One region of the Streptosporangium sp. NPDC020072 genome, then DNA from elsewhere that is predicted to be linked to it. Evidence: riboswitches for the same ligand, from Rfam matches in the RefSeq annotation. Region 1 holds a riboswitch; each other region holds the start of a gene.
The links. Region 1 has a riboswitch for cyclic di-AMP ahead of ABZ470_RS06975 (C40 family peptidase). Riboswitches for the same ligand answer to the same signal wherever they lie in the genome.
Positions count from the first base shown of each region.

Region 2: it holds a riboswitch for cyclic di-AMP, as region 1 does, so the genes downstream of both, ABZ470_RS34695 (CHAP domain-containing protein) here and ABZ470_RS06975 (C40 family peptidase) in region 1, are expected to answer to the same signal.
Region 3: it holds a riboswitch for cyclic di-AMP, as region 1 does, so the genes downstream of both, ABZ470_RS02330 (C40 family peptidase) here and ABZ470_RS06975 (C40 family peptidase) in region 1, are expected to answer to the same signal.

Region 1 covers NZ_JBEYAB010000003.1:135,275-141,783, reverse strand. The annotation lists gene ABZ470_RS06985 (NYN domain-containing protein) at 1-754, shown strand, start outside; gene ABZ470_RS06980 (NlpC/P60 family protein) at 940-1,887, shown strand; cyclic di-AMP (ydaO/yuaA leader) riboswitch at 2,345-2,503, shown strand; gene ABZ470_RS06975 (C40 family peptidase) at 2,772-3,155, shown strand; gene ABZ470_RS06970 (hypothetical protein) at 3,251-4,033, shown strand; gene ABZ470_RS06965 (M48 family metallopeptidase) at 4,030-5,319, shown strand; gene ABZ470_RS06960 (glycosyltransferase family 4 protein) at 5,316-6,434, shown strand; gene ABZ470_RS06955 (ABC transporter ATP-binding protein) at 6,444-6,509, opposite strand, start outside.
Region 2 covers NZ_JBEYAB010000017.1:116,372-122,880, reverse strand. The annotation lists gene ABZ470_RS34710 (carbohydrate ABC transporter permease) at 1-378, opposite strand, end outside; gene ABZ470_RS34705 (sugar ABC transporter permease) at 375-1,343, opposite strand; gene ABZ470_RS34700 (ABC transporter substrate-binding protein) at 1,430-2,764, opposite strand; gene ABZ470_RS34695 (CHAP domain-containing protein) at 3,160-3,858, opposite strand; cyclic di-AMP (ydaO/yuaA leader) riboswitch at 3,874-4,011, opposite strand; gene ABZ470_RS34690 (oxidoreductase) at 4,396-5,268, opposite strand; gene ABZ470_RS34685 (hypothetical protein) at 5,413-6,450, shown strand; gene ABZ470_RS34680 (DUF6716 putative glycosyltransferase) at 6,462-6,509, shown strand, end outside.
Region 3 covers NZ_JBEYAB010000001.1:477,203-483,711, forward strand. The annotation lists gene ABZ470_RS02320 (branched-chain amino acid aminotransferase) at 72-1,166, opposite strand; gene ABZ470_RS02325 (3-isopropylmalate dehydrogenase) at 1,349-2,395, opposite strand; cyclic di-AMP (ydaO/yuaA leader) riboswitch at 2,544-2,758, shown strand; gene ABZ470_RS02330 (C40 family peptidase) at 2,746-3,453, shown strand; gene ABZ470_RS02335 (hypothetical protein) at 3,511-3,702, opposite strand; gene serA (phosphoglycerate dehydrogenase) at 3,979-5,568, opposite strand; gene ABZ470_RS02345 (hypothetical protein) at 5,777-6,509, shown strand, end outside.

The sequences.
Region 1 (6,509 bases):
CGAGGCGCGGGCCGCCGAGATGGAGGAGGCCGCGCAGGAGGCCAAGGCCGCCGCGACCGCCGCGGGGAGCGCGGGGGAGAGCGAGCTGCGGCGCCTGAGGGAACGGGTGGCCGACGCCGAACGCCAGCTTGAGGCCACGCGAAGGGCCGCCCGTGAGGGCCGCAGCGTGGAGGACACCAAGGTCCGCATGCTGCTCGACGCCCTGCAGGACGCCGCAGCCGGGCTGCGCAGGGAGCTGGCGCTGCCGTCGAGCATCCACCGGCCCGCCGACTCCGTCTCCTCTGTCGCGCCGGGCAGGCACGGGGTCCAGGCGGTGCCCGCGCGGGCCCTGGCCGACGACGACCCCGCCCTGCTCGACCAGTTGCTCGCGCTGCCGCAGATCCATCTGATCGTGGACGGCTACAACGTGACCAAGACCGGGTACGGCGCGCTGACCCTGGCCGACCAGCGCAACCGGCTGCTGACCGGACTCGGCGCGCTGTACGCCCAGACCCGCACCGAGCTGACCTGTGTCTTCGACGGCGCCGAGCTGAACGGCCCGGTGCCGGTCTCCGCGCCGCGCGGCGTCCGGGTGATGTTCAGCTCCCCCGGGCAGATCGCCGACGACCTGATCCGCCAGCTCGTGCGGGCCGAGCCCGTCGGACGGGCCGTCGCGGTCGTCTCCTCCGACCGCGAGGTGGCCGAGTCGGTCCGCCGGATGGGCGCCAGGCCCGTTCCCGCGGTGCTGCTCCTGCGCAGGCTCGGACGCGCCTGATCCGTCCTTCCCGGGCCGGGCCGCCTCCTGGCTGACATCTACAGGTAAAGAACAAAACCGCCAAAAAGGTGAGCTGACCCTTACCGGTTCTGTACTATTTCGCCCCAGGTCTTTACGTGGTCTTTGCGTGGGGAGGCGGCGTCGTGGCCGTGGCGGGTGTGCCGGTTGGGTTCGTGCGTGTGCCGATGGCTGCGGGACTGGCCTTGGCCCTGCTCGTGACTCCGATCGGGAGTGCGGCGGCCAAGCCGAAGCCGACGGTCGCGCAGACCAAGCAGAAGCTGGCCAAGCTCAACGAGCAGGCCGACCAGCTCGTCGAGAAGTACAACCAGGCGGGCGAGAAGTGGAAGAGGGCCCGCAAGAAGTACGCGGACCTGAACGCCGACCTGTCGAAGCAGTCCGCGAAGGTCGCCGGGCTCCGCGACGACCTCGTCACCATGGCCGTCACCACCTACCAGGGCGGCGCCATCGGCTGGCCGAACCTCGTCGGTGAGGTCAACCCCAACCTGGTGCTGAGCGGCCTGGCCACGGCCGACCAGATCTCCGCCTCCCGTGCCGAGAGCCTGCACGCCTTCGACGAGGCCAACAAGACGCTGCGTGACAACCGCGACAAGGCCAAGCAGGCCTTGGCCGACGCGGACCAGACGCGCGACGAGCTGGCCGAGGAGAAGGAGAAGGTCGAGAAGATGATCAAAATCCAGACGAAGGTGCTGCGCGACCTCGGCACCTTCAGGCCGGGCGACCCCAACAGCACCGGCATGCAGTACAACGGCTCCGCCTCGGGCAACGCCAGGGCCGCGCTGACCTTCGCCTTCGCCCAGCTCGGCAAGCCCTACCGGTACGGCGGCACCGGCCCGGACAGCTGGGACTGCTCGGGGTTCGTGCAGGCCTCCTGGCGCAGCGGAGGCGTGAGCCTGCCCCGCACCACCTGGGAGCAGTGGAGCTGGGGCGCCAAGCGCAAGGTCTCGCTGAGCGACCTCCAGCCGGGGGACATCCTCTTCAGCCAGGGCCTGGGGCACGTCGGCCTCTACGCGGGCAACGGCAAGATCATCCACGCTCCCCAGACCGGGGACGTCGTCAAGGTCGTCCCCCTCTCCTCCTACGGCGGCCGTCTGCTCGGGGCCGTCCGCCCCTGACCCCCCCTGGTCCCGTCCACGTCCACGGGGCCTCTGGGGGCCGTCTGAACACCTTCGCGACCGCGGGCCGTCCGTTCAACGGGCGGCCCGTTTGGCATGCCCAGGATCGCCGGAGTGGTCCTGTTCGACGCCCTTGTAGGTGAAGGGGCGCTTTGGGAAGTCACTGATAAATGTGATTTATGTGACACTTGTTGTGCTTCTCTGGAAGATCATTTCGAATGTGACAAGGGTCATATTTATAAGATCGTGATGCCGCACTATCAGGCCTTTCGTAAACATGAAAACCTTTTTGTGGATCTTCGTATTTGATGGGGTCTTTGCCGGGGCTTGGTGATCGAGGTACCTTCTGGCGGTCGCAGTGAGCAAGCCATGCCACCGCGTCGAATGCCGGTCCTGCGGGCCGGTGTCCGTATAGATATCCAGTCGGCCGCCGTTCCCCGAAGGGATCGGTTCCCATCACGGCGGCCCGCCGAGTTCGTGCAGCCAGGAGGCACGGAGCCGGGGAACCATCGGCCCTTGACATGTGGCCAGGGGTGAATCGACGCGTTTGCCGTCGTAGGGCGTCTTCCCAGCCCGAACCCGTCAGCTAACCCGGTAGGCATCAGTGGAAGTCCCAAGGAGAAATCCTGTCTACCACCCTGCAAAACCCCCGTTTGTCGCGCTTTTTCCGCCTTTACCTGGGCGGATTCGTCCTCACGCTGACCGCCTCAACCGGAGCGGTGGCACTGGGGCCGGCAACAGCACAGGCGACGACGGATACCGCGGTCGCGGTTCAGGCCAGGAGTACGGCGAAGGACACGTCGAAGAGCGCATCGAAGGGCACGTCGAAGGGTACTGCCGCGAACACGGCGAAGGCCCGTGTCAAGCGCACGGCGAAGGCCGCGATGAACCGGGCCGCACGGCAGCGGTCCAGGGCCAGGACGGCCGTGGCGACGGCCAGGAAACAGATCGGCGATCCGTACCGGTGGGGTGCCTCCGGTCCCGGAGCGTTCGACTGCTCGGGCCTGGTCCAGTACGCGTGGCGCAAGGCGGGCGTCTCCCTCCCCCGGGTGACGGGCAGCCAGTACCGCGCGGTCAGGAAGAAGGTCTCGTGGAGCAAGTTGCACCTCGGTGACCTGCTGTTCTTCTACGGCAAGGGCCACGTCGGCATGTATGTCGGCCACGGCAAGATGATCCACTCGCCGAGCAGCGGCAAGTCGGTCAGGATCGTGACGTTGAAGGGGTACTACAGGTCCGCCTTCGCAGGAGCGGTCCGTCCCGGCACCTGACAGCGGCGGACGGCCCCGCCCATCCTCCCGTGGATGGGCGGGGCCGCCGCCTGCCGGGAACGTTCCGGCCGGGGAGTCGGCTAGCATCGGCTGCCATGTCCGTCCCGAAGGGGCGCCGCGCCGTGCTCGCCGGGATGCTCGCGCTGGCGGGCGCCGGGCTCGGCGGGGCGAGGCCCACGCCGCAGACGGCCCGCGACCTGTGGCCAGGCGCCGCCGAGGTGGTCCGGGGCGAGCGCTCCCTTGTCGTCGGCCACCGTGTCCCGCCCGCCGAACTGCGTGATCTCGCGGCCAGGGCCGACCGTGCCTGCCGTACGATCGCGCGGATCTGGGGGCCGGTCAGGGCGGTGATCGTGGTGCCCGCGACCGACGACGAGGCCGCGGAGCTCGCGGGGACGGCGCGGACCGGCGGGCTGGCCGCGCTGGCGACCGCGGACCGGGTGGTCGTGGTGCCGACGGGATACGCCAGGCTCAGCGAGACCGGCAGGGACGTGGTGATCACCCACGAGCTGACCCATCTGGCGACCGGCGCCACCAGGGGCGGGCGGGTCCCGATGTGGCTGTCGGAGGGGTTCGCCGACTACGTGGGCTACCGGGACGCGGGGATCGCCGTCAGGACGGTTGCGGCCGAGCTCGCGGCCGAGGTGCGCGCGGGCGTCCTGCCCACGGAGCTTCCCGCCGGGGACGGCTTCGCCCCCGGCGCCCCCAGACTCGCGCAGGCCTACGAGGAGGCCTGGCTCGCGTGCCGGTACGTCGCGGAGCGCTTCGGTGAGAAGGCGCTGGTGAGGCTTTACGGTAGCGATGTCGGCAGCACGCTGGGCCTGTCGCGCGCGGAGTTCACCGCCGCGTGGCGCGACCATCTCCGGAGGGAACTCTCATGACGCGGAGCGTGGAGGAGACACCGGCGCGGGAGCGGGGCGGGGCCAGGGGAGCGGGGATCGCGCTCGCCGTCCTGGGGGCGATCACGCTGGCGGTCGTGGCGTTCACCACGCCGTGGCGGGCGCTGCCCGAGGCGGCGCCGTACGTCGCGCCGGACCCGGCCCGTGACTTCACCCCGGCGCAGATCGCCAGGGCGGAGGCGTTCGACGCCGCGGTGAGCCTGCCGTCCTACCTGTCCCTGGGCCTGACGCTGGTCGTGGCCGGGGTACTGGTCGCCACCCCGCTCGGCGCGCGGCTGCTGGGCCGCCTGCGGGGGCCGTGGTGGCTGCGGGCGCTGCTCGGCGTGCTGGTGATCTCCGCGGCCGTCGCGGTGCTGCGCTGGCCGTTCGGCATGTGGGCGGAGACCTATCTGCGCGAGTACGGCCTGTCCACCCAGACCTGGGCGTCGTGGTCGGCCGACCGGATCAAGAACACCGCGGTCGGCGCCGTGCTGACGGCGATCATGGTGGTCGCCGTGGTCGGGCTGGCCCGCCGCTACCGGCGGTGGTGGCTGCCCGCGGCGATCGGGGCCTTCGCGCTGACCATGCTCGCCTCCTTCGCCTACCCGGTGGTCGTCGAGCCCCTGTTCAACGACTTCAAGCCCATGGCCGCGGGGGAGTTGCGCTCCGGCCTGCTCAACATGGCGGCCAAGGACGGCGTCCCGGTCGAGGACGTGCTCGTGGCCGACGCCTCCCGGCGTACGACCGCGCTCAACGCCTACGTCTCGGGGTTCGGCGCGACCCGCAGGATCGTGGTCTACGACACGCTGCTGCGGGCCCCGGCCGACGAGGTCGAGCTGGTGGTGGCGCACGAGCTCGGCCACGCCAAGGCGGGCGACGTGCTGTACGGCACGCTCGTCGGCGCGCTCGGCGCCGCCTGCGGGGCCTGTCTGCTCTACCTGATCACCTCGGCCGGTCCGGTACGGCGCCGCACCGGCGTCCCCTCGGCCGCCGACCCCAGGGCGGTCGGGCTCCTGATGGGGCTGCTGAGTCTGGCGACCGTGCTGTCGGGGCCGGCGCAGAACGTGATCAGCAGGCACATCGAGGCCCGCGCCGACGCGCACGCGCTCGACCTGACACGGCGGCCCGAGACGTTCACGGCCATGCAGAAGCGGCTCGCGATCACCAACATTTCTGATTTGTCGCCAGATGTCATTGAATATCTGCTCTATGTGTCTCATCCCACGACACCGCAGCGCATCGCCATGGCCCGCTCCTGGGCCCTGCTGAACGGCGCCGGGGAACCGTGACCCGCACACTGATCGTCACCAACGACTTCCCGCCCAGGGCCGGGGGCATCCAGTCGTTCGTGCACGGCCTGGCCGCGGGCCGGCCGCCGGAGACGGTGGTGGTCTACGCCCCGAGCTGGCCGGGGGCCACGGCCTTCGACGCGCGGCAGCCGTACCCGGTCGTGCGTCACCCCACCTCCCTGATGCTGCCCACCCGGCAGGTCGCCCGCAGGGCCGCCCGGCTGGTGGCCGAGTTCAAGTGCGAGACGGTGGTCTTCGGGGCGGCGGCGCCGCTCGGCCTGCTCGCGCCCAGGATGCGCGCGGCCGGGGCGCGGCGGATCGTCATGCTCACCCACGGCCACGAGGCCGCCTGGGCCGCGGTCCCGGCCGTCGGAAGACTGCTGGCCAGGATCGGCGCGCACGCGGACACGGTGACCTACCTGGGGGAGTACACCCGGCGGCGCCTGGCCAGGGTGATCCCCCAGGACCGCCTGGTACGGCTCGCCCCCGGCGTCGACACCGGCCTGTTCCGCCCCGGCGCCGGGGGTGAGGCGGCCCGCGCCGCACTCGGCCTGCGGGGGCGTCCCGTCGTGGTCTGCCTGTCCAGGCTCGTGCCGCGCAAGGGCCAGGACGTCCTGCTGCGGGCCTGGCCCCGGGTGCTCGGCGCGGTTCCCGAGGCGGTCCTGCTGATCGTCGGCGGCGGCCCCTACCGGGGCGCGCTGGAACGCCTGGCCCGGCCCCTGGGCGGCTCGGTCATGATGACCGGCCCGGTCCCGTGGGCGTCGCTGCCCGGCTACCTCGACGCGGGAGACGTCTTCGCCATGCCGTGCCGTACGAGGCTGGGGGGTCTCGACGTGGAGGGGCTCGGCATCGTCTACCTGGAGGCCTCGGCGACCGGGCTGCCCGTGGTCGCGGGCTCCTCAGGCGGCGCCCCGGATGCGGTGCTGGACGGCGAGACGGGCCTGGTCGTCGACGGCTCCCGCCCGGAGGAGGTCGCCGGGGCACTGGTCCGCCTGCTCGGCGACCCGGCGCGGGCCAGGGAGATGGGGGAGCGCGGGCGCGCCTGGACCGAGCGGGAGTGGGACTGGAGCCACGTCACCGGCCGCTTCGCCCATCTGCTCGACGCCGGGCCCTGAGCGGCCGGGTCAGGCCGGATAGGCGTGGGTCTCGGTCGCCTTGACCGAGGCCCAGATCGACTGCCCGGGGGCCAA
Region 2 (6,509 bases), on a different contig from region 1:
GACCACGCCCATCTGCTGGAGCGGGACCATCATCGTCACCAGGATCAGCCCGAGCAGCGCCCGCCCGCCCCGGAAACGCAGCTTGGCGAAGGCGAACCCGGCCAGCGTGGAGATGAACACGACCGAGACGGTCACGGTGACCGAGACGACGGCCGAGTTGACCAGGCCGGTGAGGAAGTGGGCGTCCTCGGCCGCGAGCAGCCGGGCGACGTTCTCCCCCAGGTGGCCGCCGGGCAGCAGCGGCGGGGGAACGTCGATCGCCTCCTCGTTGGTCCGGGTGGCCATGACGAACATGTAGTAGACGGGAAAGGCGGAGATCACGACGGCGAGGGCGAGCGTGGCCCTCGTCAGCGGTCCAGCGTCCCCTGGGCGGCTCATCCGGCGCCTCCGATGCGGCGGGTGAGCAGGTGGTTGACGAGCGTGCCGAGCAGGATCAGCACGAACAGCAGCCAGGCGGCGGCGGAGGCGTACCCGAGGTCGAAGTCACGGAAGGCCTCCTTGACGACGAACATCGCCACCGTCTGGTACTGGCCGGTCGCCCCGCCGCTCATCGTCGGGTTGCCGTCGAACATGACGGGCTCGGTGAACAGCGTCAGGCCGCCGATGGTCGAGACGAACACGGTGAAGACGATCGTCGGGCGCAGCATCGGGACGGTGATCCGCCAGAACTGCCGTCTGGCGCTCGCGCCGTCGAGGGAGGCCGCCTCGTACAGGTCTCCGGGGATGGTCTGCATGGCGGCCAGCAGGATGATCGCGTTGTAACCGGTCCAGCGCCAGTCGACCATCGTGGAGATCGCGATCCACGCGGACCACTTCTCGTTCTGCCAGCTGACCGCGTCGACTCCGAAGAGGCCGAGGAACCAGTTGACCATGCCGTAGTCGCGCCCGTAGAGCTGGGTGAAGACGACGGCGACCGCGACGACGGAGGTCACCAGCGGCAGCAGCACGCCCATGCGGAGGGCGAGCCTGCCCCGGATGCGCTTGTTGAGGGCGTTGGCCAGCAGCAGCGCCAGCACGAGCTGCGGGACCGTCGAGAGGACGAACATCCCGAGCGTGTTGACCACCGCGTTCCAGAAGGCCTCGTCGGCGACCAGGGACAGGTAGTTGCCCGCCCCCACGAAGGCCCTGTCCCCGGCGAGCTCCCAGTCGTGCAGCGAGACCCACAGGGTGTAGCCGAGCGGGAAGACCCCGAAGAGGACGAACAGCACGAAGTACGGCGAGACAAAGAGATAGGGGGTGACCAACAGGTCGAACCTGGCGAACAGCGCGCCGTCCCGTCTCCGTACGGCGGGCGGGCGCTCACCGGGCCCGGCCTGGGCCGGGGCTGCGGCGTGCGGGGTCATCGATCGGCCTTTCGGGGGGCTTTCCTGGCTGGTTTCTCTGTGGGCCCCACCGGTCCCGGGGCGGCGGGACCGGTGGGGGAAGCGGATCAGCCGGCCGCCTTGACCCCGGCGTCGAGGAACCTCTGCCAGGCCTGGTCGTAGGGGACCGAGCCCTGGTCCATGCCCTCAAGGATCTTCTCGACCGCGGTCTTCACCTGGGCGTGCTTCTCACCCAGGAAGACCGGCTGCAGGTTCTCGACCGACGCGCCGAAGATCCGGCCGGTCGGCGCGTCGTTGAAGAACGGGTTCCTCAGGTCGCCGACCGCCGGGTCCCGCTGGGTGGGCAGGGAGCTGGGGAAGGCGGCGGCCTCCTGGAAGGCCATGATCTGGCCTCCCTTGCCGGTGAGGTAGTTCACCACCTCGGCGGCCTCCTTCGGGTGCTTGCTCTGCCTGGGCACGGCCAGGTAGGAGCCGCCCCAGTTGCCCGCGCCTCCCGGCACCGTCGCGACGTCCCACTTCCCCTTGCCGGGCTCGCCCGCGGCGCCGGAGACCACGCCGAGCATCCAGGCGGGGCAGCCCATCGTGGCGAAGCCGCCCTTCTTGATGGCGGCGTTCCAGGGCGGGGTGAAGGAGGCCAGCTTGGCGGTGAGCCCGGCCTCGCTGAAGCTCCTGACCGTGTCGAAGGCGGTCTTCACGGCGGGGTTGGTGTCGATGACGAGCTTGTTGGACGTGTCGATGTAGGTGATGTCGCCGTTCCTCTGCGCCTCCTGGGCGAGGATCACGTTGTAGAGGGTGTTCGGGCCGTCCAGAAAGCGCGGCGCGTCCTTTCCGGGATTGGCGGCCTGGAACCTCCTGCCGACGTCCATGAAGGACTTCCAGTCGGGCCAGAGCCTGCCGACCTCCTCGCGGTCCGTGGGCAGGCCCGCCTTCTCGAACAGGTCGGTGCGGTAACACATGGTCATGCCGCCGATGTCGGTGCCGAGAGCGAACAGCTTGCCCTCGGCGTTGACGCCGTTGTCCCACTTGGCAGGGGGGAAGTCGGCCTTGCGGCCTCCGAGGCCATACTGCCCGAGGTCGGTGAAGAACTGCGGGCGGGCCTTCATCAGGCCCATCGCGCCCTCGTCCAGGGCGACCACGTCGGCCGCGCCGCTGCCCGCCTGCAACCGCTGGAGCAACTGGGGCAGGTAGACGTCCTCGAAGCGGTCGGTCAGGTTCTGGTATCTGATCTGGATGCCGGGATGGGCGGCGTTCCAGGCCTGGGCGGCCTTGTCGTAGCCGAAGTTCTCGCCGCCGCCGAAGGTGTGCACGGTGACGACGACCGGTTCGGCCGCCGTGGACGCGGGCCCGTCCGTCCCGCCGGAACCGCACGAGGTCAAGGCCAGCGCCGCGGCCGTGACCGTCGTGACCGCGGCGAGCCTGCCGCGCCGCCTGTGGTTCAACATTCCGGACCCCTCTCAGGTCGTTCGCCCGAATCGGTGGGAGGTGTCGTCACGGGCCGGTCCCCGACAGACGCGGCTCTGCGACGAGGCGGTTCCTCAACGTATTGGGAGCGCTCCCACGAAGCGTGGCCGACGAGTTGACCGACGTCAATACGGCGAGACGCAACCGTTACCCCCCTCCGTTTCCATTGCGACTTATGGGCTCAAATGACCACAAAATGGATGCGCTTCTTTTTGGGAGCGCTCCCATATCGGCGGAGGGGCGGGACGCCGAAAGGGCCGTGGCTGGGGAGCCACGGCCCTTTCCGGATTCGGGGGATCACCGCCGCGGCGGGCGGGGAGTCCGCCGCGGATGGGGGTCCCGTACGGCGGGGGCCGTACGGAGGGAGGGGATGGGGTCAGCCGCTGTAGACCGGGTAGCCGTAGCCGACGACCTGGGAGGTCGGACGGATGCGCTGCTCGACCTTGCCGTTGCCGGTGTTGCCCTCGATCGTGGTGATCGTGCCGTTGCCGTTGTCCTGCTTCACGAAGCCGACGTGGTCGATCCCGTCGAGGTCCTTGCCGCCCTTCCAGTCGAAGTAGACGACGGCGCCGGGCTTGGGAGTGGTGCCCCAGTGGCCGTTGTCCCTGAACCACTTGGCGTGGGTGACGGTGTAGGCGTCCCAGCCCATGGTGGGGCGGATGCCGGCCTGCTCGCCGACCCAGGAGACGAACATCGCGCACCAGGGGGCGTTGGCGTAGTCCTGGATGCGGCCGCCGTCACGGGCGGTGGTCTCCTTGGCGCGCTCACTGGACATGTACCAGGAGTGGAACTTGGTGCCGCCGCCCTGGGCGTTCTCGCTGACGCCGATCTGCTGGGAGGCGATGTTCAGAACCTGCTGGGCGGTCACCTTGGGCAGGCGCTCGGCCGTGGTCTGGAGGCTGGTCTTGGCGGTGTCCGCGCTCGCGTTCCGGACGGTGGCGGACGTCTGCTCGGGGGTGTCCGCCAGGGCGGGTCCACCGGCGACGACTCCGCCGCTGAGGGCGATGGCGGTGCCGAGGATGACACGGGCCAGGTAGTGCGTCTTGGGGGTGGAGGTAAGGCGGTGCTTGGCCATGGGGTACTGCTCCTTGCGTCGCTTCCATGCCGCCTACCGGGTTAGCTGACGGGTTCGGACTGGAAAGTGTCCTACAGCGCGTATGCGCTGATTCACCCCAAAGGACCTGGGTCCCCGGTTCCGCGAGACTCGCGGATTCGGCGGCCGTGTCCATCAGGCGGATGTCCACCTGGTGGAGCACGGTCGGGCAATGTCGTGGCAATGCGCTGACCTGCGAAGGTCTGGGCGTTCGCCGCGAATTCGTTGAACGTACGTGAACCGGACAGACGATTACAAGTCCGACACATTGCCTTGGCTTGGGAATGGGCCCCGTTCGAGGGGGAAGACTGGGGCCTCGTCCACCCGGGACGATCTCCCTTTCGGTGACGCGATCCCCGGTGGGAGAGGGGATCGCGACACGACGGGCACGGTGAAGGGCAAGGGCAAGGACTTCGCGTGCCAGGTGAACGTAGATCTTTTGGCCGACCCCTCCTCCACCGGGTCAAGAGGGGGTCTCTTTACCCGTCCCGGCGGGGTCGCCCCTGCCCCCGGGGCCGGTCAGGGGCGTGACGTGAGCGCGGCGAACCGTACGCCCGTGAGCTCCTCGGAGACGATCCACAGCCGCCGCGCCAGGTCTTCGTCGAGAGCCCTGGGCGAAGGCGTCAGCGCCCTGGGGCCGGGGCCGACGTACGTGCCGCCGGCCACGCCGGGGTGGGTCGCGGCGTACAGGGAGGGGAGGGCCCCTTTCTCCGGAGCCTTGAGCGCCAGCCGCATGAAGGCGGTGACCGGCCGGGTGAACACGCCCGGCCGCATGATCGAGGTGGCCGTCGGCCCGGGATGGACGGCCAGGCTGAGCAGTTTGCCTCCGGCCAGGCGCTGTAGTTCGAGGGCGAACAGCAGGTTGGCCAGCTTGGACCTGCAGTAGGCGCCGAAGCGGCGGTAGCCGTTCTCCAGCCCCAGGTCGTCGAAGTCGATCCGCCCCATCGCGTGCGCGCCACTGGAGACCGTGACGACCCTGGCCCCCTGTCCGGCCAGCAGCCGGGGCAGTAGCGACCCGGTCAGGGCGAAGTGCCCGAGATGGTTGACGCCGAACTGGGCCTCGAAGCCGTCGGCCGTCGTCCGCCGTGGAATCATGGCGACGCCCGCGTTGTTGACGAGGAGGTCGATCGGCCGGTCAAGGTCGTCCGTGAACGCCCGCACCGAAGCGAGATCGGCCAGGTCAAGGCCTCTGATCTCGGCCCGTCCCTCCGGGGCCGCCGCCCTGACCCTCTCCAGCGCCACCCGCCCCCTGGCCCGGTCGCGCGCGGTCATGATCACCTCGGCGCCTCGCCGGGCGAGGTGCAGGGCGGTCGCCAGCCCTATCCCGCTGCTGGCACCCGTGACCAGTGCCGTGCTGCCGGACAGGTCGGGAATGTCATCAGCGGTCCACATGATCGGCGTCTCCGGGGCCAGCTGTACGAAACGGTTTCGTACACTACGGTAGATCGTCACGAGTACGACCCGCAAGAGGGCATATTCGTGTGTTCACCCGTAGTTCCCGGCGCCGTAAGACGTCCGGGTTACGGTGAGGCGGTCGTGAACGGGTCATCGCCCGGCGTGGAGGACGGTCGAGACCACGCGCGGGAGCAGGGTTCGGCCGTTGCCTGGGTGGAGTCCCCGCTGCAGATGCTCTGCGCCGTGGAGGCCCACCACGCGGGGCTGCTCGGCACCCACGCGCGAGTGGTGCCCAGGGCCGGGCTGCGCCCGCTGGCCGTCACCCGCCGTGAGATCGCCAAACTCGGCCCACCGGCCGGGCTCGAACTCGACGAGCCCTCGCCCGAGATGCCCAGGCCCCGCAGGGGGACGAGCTGGGCGGTCGGCGACGCCTTCTCCGGCAAGGTCCAGGCGGCCTGGCTCACCGCCCTGCCCGGACGGATGGTGATCGTCGACGACGGGCTCGCCACGATCAGGCTCCTGGAACTGCTCACCGGGCGGTTCTGGACGCCCCTGCTCCGGGCCAGAGCCACCCCGGGACCGCTCAGGAAGGTGCTCGGCTCGGCCGCGGGCATGCGGCTGCGGGCGGCCGCCAGGGCAGGCCGCCTGTCGATCTTCACGGCGCTGCCCGTCCCCGACGACCTGGCGCGGGCCGTACGCGCACGGGGGGCCGAACTGGTCACCCACGACTTCGCCTGGCTCAGGTCCCAGCCCATGCGCAGACCGGGGCCGAGGGAACGCACCGTCGTCCTGGGCACCTCCCTGGTCCGCAACGGCCTCATCCACCGCGACCACTACTTCGGCTGGCTGGCCGGACTCGGCTCGACCGGGCCCGTCGCCTACTTCCCGCACCGCAGAGAGGACCCCGGCGACCTCGCCAGGGTCGGCAGGCAGCCCGGGATCACCGTCTACGACGGCGGCGCCCCCGCGGAGATGACGCTGCGCGGACTGGAGGCCGAGCAGCGGGTCCTGAGCCTGCCCTCGACCGCGGTCACCTCCCTGCGCGTCCTGCTGTCGGCCCGCGGCGTCGTCGTGGAGACCGTGGACGTCCCCGACGAGTGGTGGACCGCCCAGGCGGCGCCCTCCCTCAGAACGCACCTATCGATGTTCGCCCATCACGACACTGGAGTCACAGGTTGAAGGTCCTGGCCGTGGCCGACTCGGATTCCTACCTGAAGTGGGCCGCCTACCTGCTTGAG
Region 3 (6,509 bases), on a different contig from region 1:
GGGTTCAGGCCGCCGGCGGCCGGGTGGCGTCGCTGACGCTCCCGGTCGCCGGCGGCCTCGGGTCCGTGAGGTCAGCAGATCTTGTGCACCCAGCCGTGGGTGTCGGGGCGGGAGCCGTACTGGATGCCGACCAGGGCTTCGCGGACCTTGGCGGTGACCGGGCCCTGGGTGCCGTCGCCGACGGTCCAGGCGCGGTCGGCGCCCTTGACCGAGCCGACCGGGCTCACCACGGCGGCGGTGCCGCAGGCGAAGACCTCGGTGAGGTCGCCGGACTCGCAGCCCGCCTGCCACTCCTCGATCGACAGGCGGCCCTCCTCGGCGGTCAGGCCGAGTTCGGCGGCCAGGGAGAGGATCGAGTCACGGGTGATGCCGGGCAGGAGGGTGCCGGTCAGGGCGGGGGTGAGCAGCCGGTCGCCGTAGACGAAGAACAGGTTCATCCCGCCCATCTCCTCGACGTAGCGGTGCTCGTTGGCGTCGAGCCAGACGACCTGGTCACAGCCCTGCTCGACGGCCTGGCGCTGCGCGACGAAGGCCGCGGCGTAGTTGCCGCCGCACTTGGCGAAGCCGGTGCCGCCGGGGGCCGCGCGGGTGTACTCGGTGGACAGCCAGACCGAGACGGCCTTGGCCGCGCCGAAGTAGGCCGCCGCGGGAGAGGCGATCACCATGTAGCGGTAGGTCCGAGAGGGGTAGTTGACGCCGAGCGCGGGCTGGGTGGCGATCATGAAGGGGCGCAGGTAGAGGCTGTGGCCCTGGGTGGTCGGCACCCATTCGCGGTCGGTCTGCACGAGCAGTTCGATCGACTCGACGAAGGCCTCCTGCGGCAGTTCGGGCATGGCCATGCGCAGCGCCGACTGGTTGAAGCGGGCGGCGTTGGCGTACGGCCTGAAGCAGGCGATCGAGCCGTTCTCCTGCCGGTAGGCCTTCAGCCCCTCGAAGAGTTCCTGGGCGTAGTGGAAGACCGACGTCGCCGGGTCGAGGCTGAGCGGGCCGTACGGCGTGAGCCGCGCGTCGTGCCAGCCCTCCCCCTCGGTGTAGTCGATGGAGATCATGTGGTCGGTGAAGGTCTGACCGAATCCGGGATTCGCCAGTACCTGCTCGCGCTCGGCCGTGGAGCGAGCGTGGTCGGAGAGCTGCACGTCGAAGGTCAGCTTCTGAGCGGTGGTCATGGCGGCGGTCCTTCTCTTCGTGGCGGAGTGCACCTACGGTCCATTCTGGGACGGAGCAGGCACCGGAAAACTACTGCATATATGCCAAAATCCGGCAGCCTGCTCGGTGAGACGAACAAAAAAGACGCGCCCGGCGGCTCTGCTGAGCCACCGGGCGCGTCTGGGGTCGTGCGGGCGGCTTGTCAGCCGGCTACTCGGGCGGTGATGTCGTCGCCGATCTCGTGGGTGGTACGGCTCGCCCACCCGGTCTGGCGCTCGACCAGGTCCTCGGCCACGGCCTGCTCGACCTTGGCCGCCTCCTCGGTCAGGCCGAGGTGGTCCAGGAGCATGGCGACCGACAGGATCGTGGCGGTCGGGTCGGCCTTGCCCTGGCCCGCGATGTCCGGGGCGCTGCCGTGGACCGGCTCGAACATGCTGGGCGCGGTGCGGTCGGGGTTGACGTTCCCGCTGGCCGCGAGGCCGATGCCACCGGCGACGGCGGCGCCGAGGTCGGTGATGATGTCGCCGAAGAGGTTGTCGGTGACGATCACGTCGAACCGCTCCGGCTGGGTGACGAAGAACATCGAGGCCGCGTCGACGTGGTAGTAGTCGGTGGCGACGTCGGGGTACTCAAGGCTGACCCGGTCGACGGTACGGGACCACAGGTCACCGGCGAAGGTGAGGACGTTGGTCTTGTGGATCAGCGACAGCTTCTTGCGCGGCCTGCTGAGCGCCTTCTCGAAGGCGTAGCGGACGACGCGCTCGACACCGTAGGCGGTGTTCAGCGACTCCTGCGTGGCGATCTCGTACGGCGTGCCGCGGCGCAGCACACCACCGGCGCCCGCGTAGAGGCCCTCGGTGCCCTCACGGATGACGACCATGTCGATGTCCTCGGGGCGGGAGCCGCCCAGCGGGGTCGCGACGCCGGGGAAGAGCTTGACCGGACGCAGGTTGACGTAGTGGTCGAGCTCGAAGCGGAGCTTGAGCAGCAACTCGCGCTCCAGGATGCCCGGCGGCACACTGGGGTCGCCGACCGCGCCGAGCAGGATCGCGTCGTAGCCGCGCAGTTCGTCGAGGACCGCCTCGGGAAGGACCTCACCGGTTCTGTGGTACCGGCCGGCACCCAGGTCGTAGGTGGTGGTCTCCACCTTCGTTCCGACGGCTTCGAGGACCTTCAGGCCCTCGGTGACGACCTCGGTCCCGATCCCGTCTCCAGGGATGACGGCCAGACGAACATTGCGCGAATCCATAACGGGCACCCTATCTGCTCTGTCTCGACAATCGAACCACCGATCTCACCCCTCGGACACTTCCCGCCCCGGAAGGCCCTGAAAAGTTTGTCCTATTTGCGATCTTTTGACCGTTTCGTTAAGGTCCTGGCCATTCGTATCGTCGCCTAATTCGCGCAGGCCATCCCCCTCTTTCGGTCCGCGCGGAGCCGGGGAACCACTTCCGGGGTCCACGGGGCGTCCGAGCCGCACTCCGTCTGGCGGAGCACGTTTCCGGCGTTTTCCACGAGGCCCCTCGGGGCGAGTCGGCGCCACCACGCGCCGTAGGGCGACCTCCACGCCCGAGCCCGACAGCTCACCCGGCCGGCCCTATGGAAGGAACGGTCCTGAACGGCAAGACCTACCCCCGTGTCCTGACCCTGATCGTCACCGGCTCGACCATCCTCGCGACGCCCGCCGTCGCACTGGCGGACTCCTCCCTCACCACCTCCTCCCCCACTCCTCTCCTCGCGCTCGCCGCCGCCGGATTCGCCCTCGCGCACCCGGCCCCCACCGCGGAGAGCTCCCGGACCCCGCTCACCACTCCCGCCGTCGAACCCGCCCCGGCCGGCTTCTCCGGGACCGCGCGGAAGGTCCCGGCCTGGAAGAAGGCGCTGAACTGGGCGATGTCCAAGCGCGGCACACCGTACGTCTGGGGCGGCACGGGCAGGGGCGGCTTCGACTGCTCGGGCCTGATGCTCCGCGCGTACGGCGCCGCGGGCATCCGGCTGCCCCGCACGACGACCCAGCAGTACTCCGCGTTCGCCAGGAAGATCTCCTGGAAGAACCTCAAACCCGGTGACCTGGTCTTCTTCCACAACCTCGGTCACGTCGGCATGATCACCAAGCCCGGTTACATGGTCCACGCCCCGCGCAGCGGCGACGTGGTCAAGGTGGAGAAGCTGCAGGCCTGGCGCCGCGCCAGCTTCGCGGGAGCCGTACGGCCGGACCCCAAGGGGGTCGAACTCGCCGACGAGCGGGCCGAGCTGGACACGGCGATCAGGCAGTCGACCCAGGCCGGTACGGCCCTCGCCCGCTGACCCACGCCTCTCCCGGTCCCGGGCGCCGCACCGCCCGTGGCCTCGGAGGGACCCGGCTCAGGAGGAGTGCGGGGGCACTCCGCCGTTGTCGCGGCGGTCCAGCGCGGTCTGCAGGGCCTGGGCGGCCTCGTTCTCGTTGTCCTCGGGACGGTTCCAGGGATACATGTCGTACATGACGCTTCTCGTCTCGTTCGCACGGAGCTGGCTGAAGGAGGAAGGGGAGCCTGGACCCTGGTCACGGGTCCTCATCGGATCGCGGATCCGGATCACGGATCGACGGGAAACCGGGGCCGACGAACGCCATCACACCGCGGCGAGTTGCCGGCCCGCCCCTGTGTCAGGCCTCGCCGCGGCAGGTAATAAGTACGAGAACCTGGCGCATTACCAGCCATAATAACCGGCCCTCCGCAATCTGTCTCACCCCTCGTGCAGGCTTCTCACATATTGAGACGAGGCTCGGCCGGAAAAGCAGACGGCCGCCGCCCCGCGAACGGGGACGGCGGCCGTGGGAACCGTGCTCCGGGATCAGTCGGCCAGGTCGACCGAGCGGCCGCTGTCGGCGCCGATCTCGCCGCCGATCTGGTCGATCACCTCGGCCGGGATGGCGGAGTCGACGGTCAGCGCGATGAGGGCCTTGCCGCCCTTGGCGTCCCTGGCGACCTGCATGGAGGCGATGTTGATGCCGTGGTCGCCGAGGATGCGGCCGACGACGCCGACGACGCCGGGGCGGTCGTCGTAGGTGAAGAACGACAGGTGGTCGGTCGGCTCGATCTCCATCTGGTAGCCGTTGACCTCGACGATCTTCGTGACCTGCCGCGGGCCGGAGAGCGTGCCGGAGACCGAGACGGCGCGGCCGTCGGCCAGGACACCGCGGACGGTCACCACGTTGCGCCAGTCGGGGCTCTCCGCGCTGGTCACCAGCTCGACGGTGACGCCGCGGTCCTTGGCCAGGAGCGGGGCGTTGACGTAGGTGACGGAGTCCTCGATCACGTCGGTGAAGACGCCCTTGAGGGCGGCCAGTTCCAGCACGCGGACGTCCTGGGAGGCGATCTCACCGCGCACCTCGACGTCGAGCCTGGTGGCGACCTCACCGGCGAGGGCGGTGAAGACGCGGCCGAGCTTCTCCGCCAGGGGCAGACCCGGCTTGACGTCCTCGGCGACGGCGCCGCCCTGGACGTTGACGGCGTCCGGCACGAACTCGCCGGCCAGGGCCAGCTTCACGCTGCGCGCGACCTGGGTGCCGGCCTTCTCCTGGGCCTCGTGGGTCGAGGCGCCCAGGTGCGGGGTGACGACGACCTGGTCCAGCTCGAACAGCGGGCTGTCGGTGACGGGCTCCTTGGGGAACACGTCGATGCCCGCGCCCGCGACGCGGCCTTCCTTGATCGCGGAGTAGAGGGCGCCCTCGTCGATGATGCCGCCGCGCGCGACGTTGATCAGGCGAACCGACGGCTTGACCTGGTGCAGCTCGCGGTCACCGATGAGCCCGACGGTCTCCTTGGACTTGGGCAGGTGCACGGTGATGAAGTCGGACTCGCGCAGGACCTCTTCGAGGGAGGCCAGCCTGACGCCCATCTGCGCGGCGCGGGCGGGCTGCAGGTAGGGGTCGTAGGCGATCAGCTCGACGCCGAACGGCTGCAGGCGCTGGGCGACCAGCTGGCCGATCTTGCCGAGACCGAGGATGCCGACGACCTTCTCGTCCAGCTCGACGCCGGTGTACTTCGAACGCTTCCACTCGCCGCCCTTGAGCGCGGCGTGGGCCTGGGCGACGTTGCGGGCCGAGGCGAGGATCAGCGCGACGGTGTGCTCGGCGGCGCTGGTGATGTTGGAGGTGGGGGCGTTGACGACCATGACGCCTGCCTTGGTCGCGGCCTCAACGTCGACGTTGTCGAGTCCGACGCCCGCGCGGGCGACGACACGGAGCTTGGGCGCGGCGGCGATCGCCTCCGCGTCCACCTGGGTGGCGCTGCGCACGATGAGCGCGTCCACGTCGGCGAGGGCGGGCAGGAACTTGGCGCGGTCGGCGCCGTCGGTGTGGCGGACCTCGAAGTCGGCTCCCAGGACGGCGAGACCTGCCTCGGAGAGTTCCTCTGCGACCAGTACGACGGGCTTGTTCACGGGCTGGATCCTTTGGAGACGTGGAGGCTGCGGACGGACCTCACGTAGTCTATCGAGGCTTGTGAACGCGTTCACGAGTGTCCCGCGATCCGAGACGGTTACCCACTTCGTACACCTTCTATGCCTACAAAATTCATCTTGGTCTTGATCTAGATAAAACTTCGCGATTACCCTGATAAGCCGTGGTTCTCTACCTAAGGTTCCGTGTATGAGCATCGGGAACCCCGCTCTCGGCGACGTACTCTCGCAACACGGCAGCCCGCACCGGCTGCTGACGGCGCTGGCCGAATACGGGCTCCTCGTGGCCGTGCGCCCTGATCGCTCCGTCGTGCTCGGCACGACCCAGACCGGCGAACGGGTCCTGCTCGGCTACACCTCGCAGAGCACCTACGCGCGCCACCGCGGCAACCACGCCCTGTCGGCGTGCGACGCCGACACCATCCTCGACATCCAGCGTGCCACCGGCGTGCGCGAGATCGTGATCGACGCCGCCGGTCCGGCGGCGGCGGCCGTACCGATCGAGGATCTCCAGCGCCACCTGCTCTCCACCCGCACCGGCCCGACGCCCGCGCTGTCGAGCGCGGCCCCGACGGCCTACGCAACCGGAGCGATGGCCACGGTCCCGCGTGCCTCCGTGCCTCCGGTCGTCCCCGTGGCTCCGGCTACCCCGGTGGCTCCCACAGTGACCCCCTCGGTGACTCCCATGGCGACCCCCGCGGCGGGCCGGCGCACCGGCCCGGCCCCCGTGCCGCCCGCGCCCGCCGCCCAACCGTGGATCCCCGCGCCGCGTCCCCACCTGTCGGGGCCGATGCAGATGGTCGATCCCGGTTACGGGCGCTGCACACACCCGATCCTGCCCGCGCTGCGCTTCGCGATCTCCTACGTGCTCGCCGACTACCCGCTCGTGCACCACGTGTGGATCTCCGAGGCCAAGACCTCCT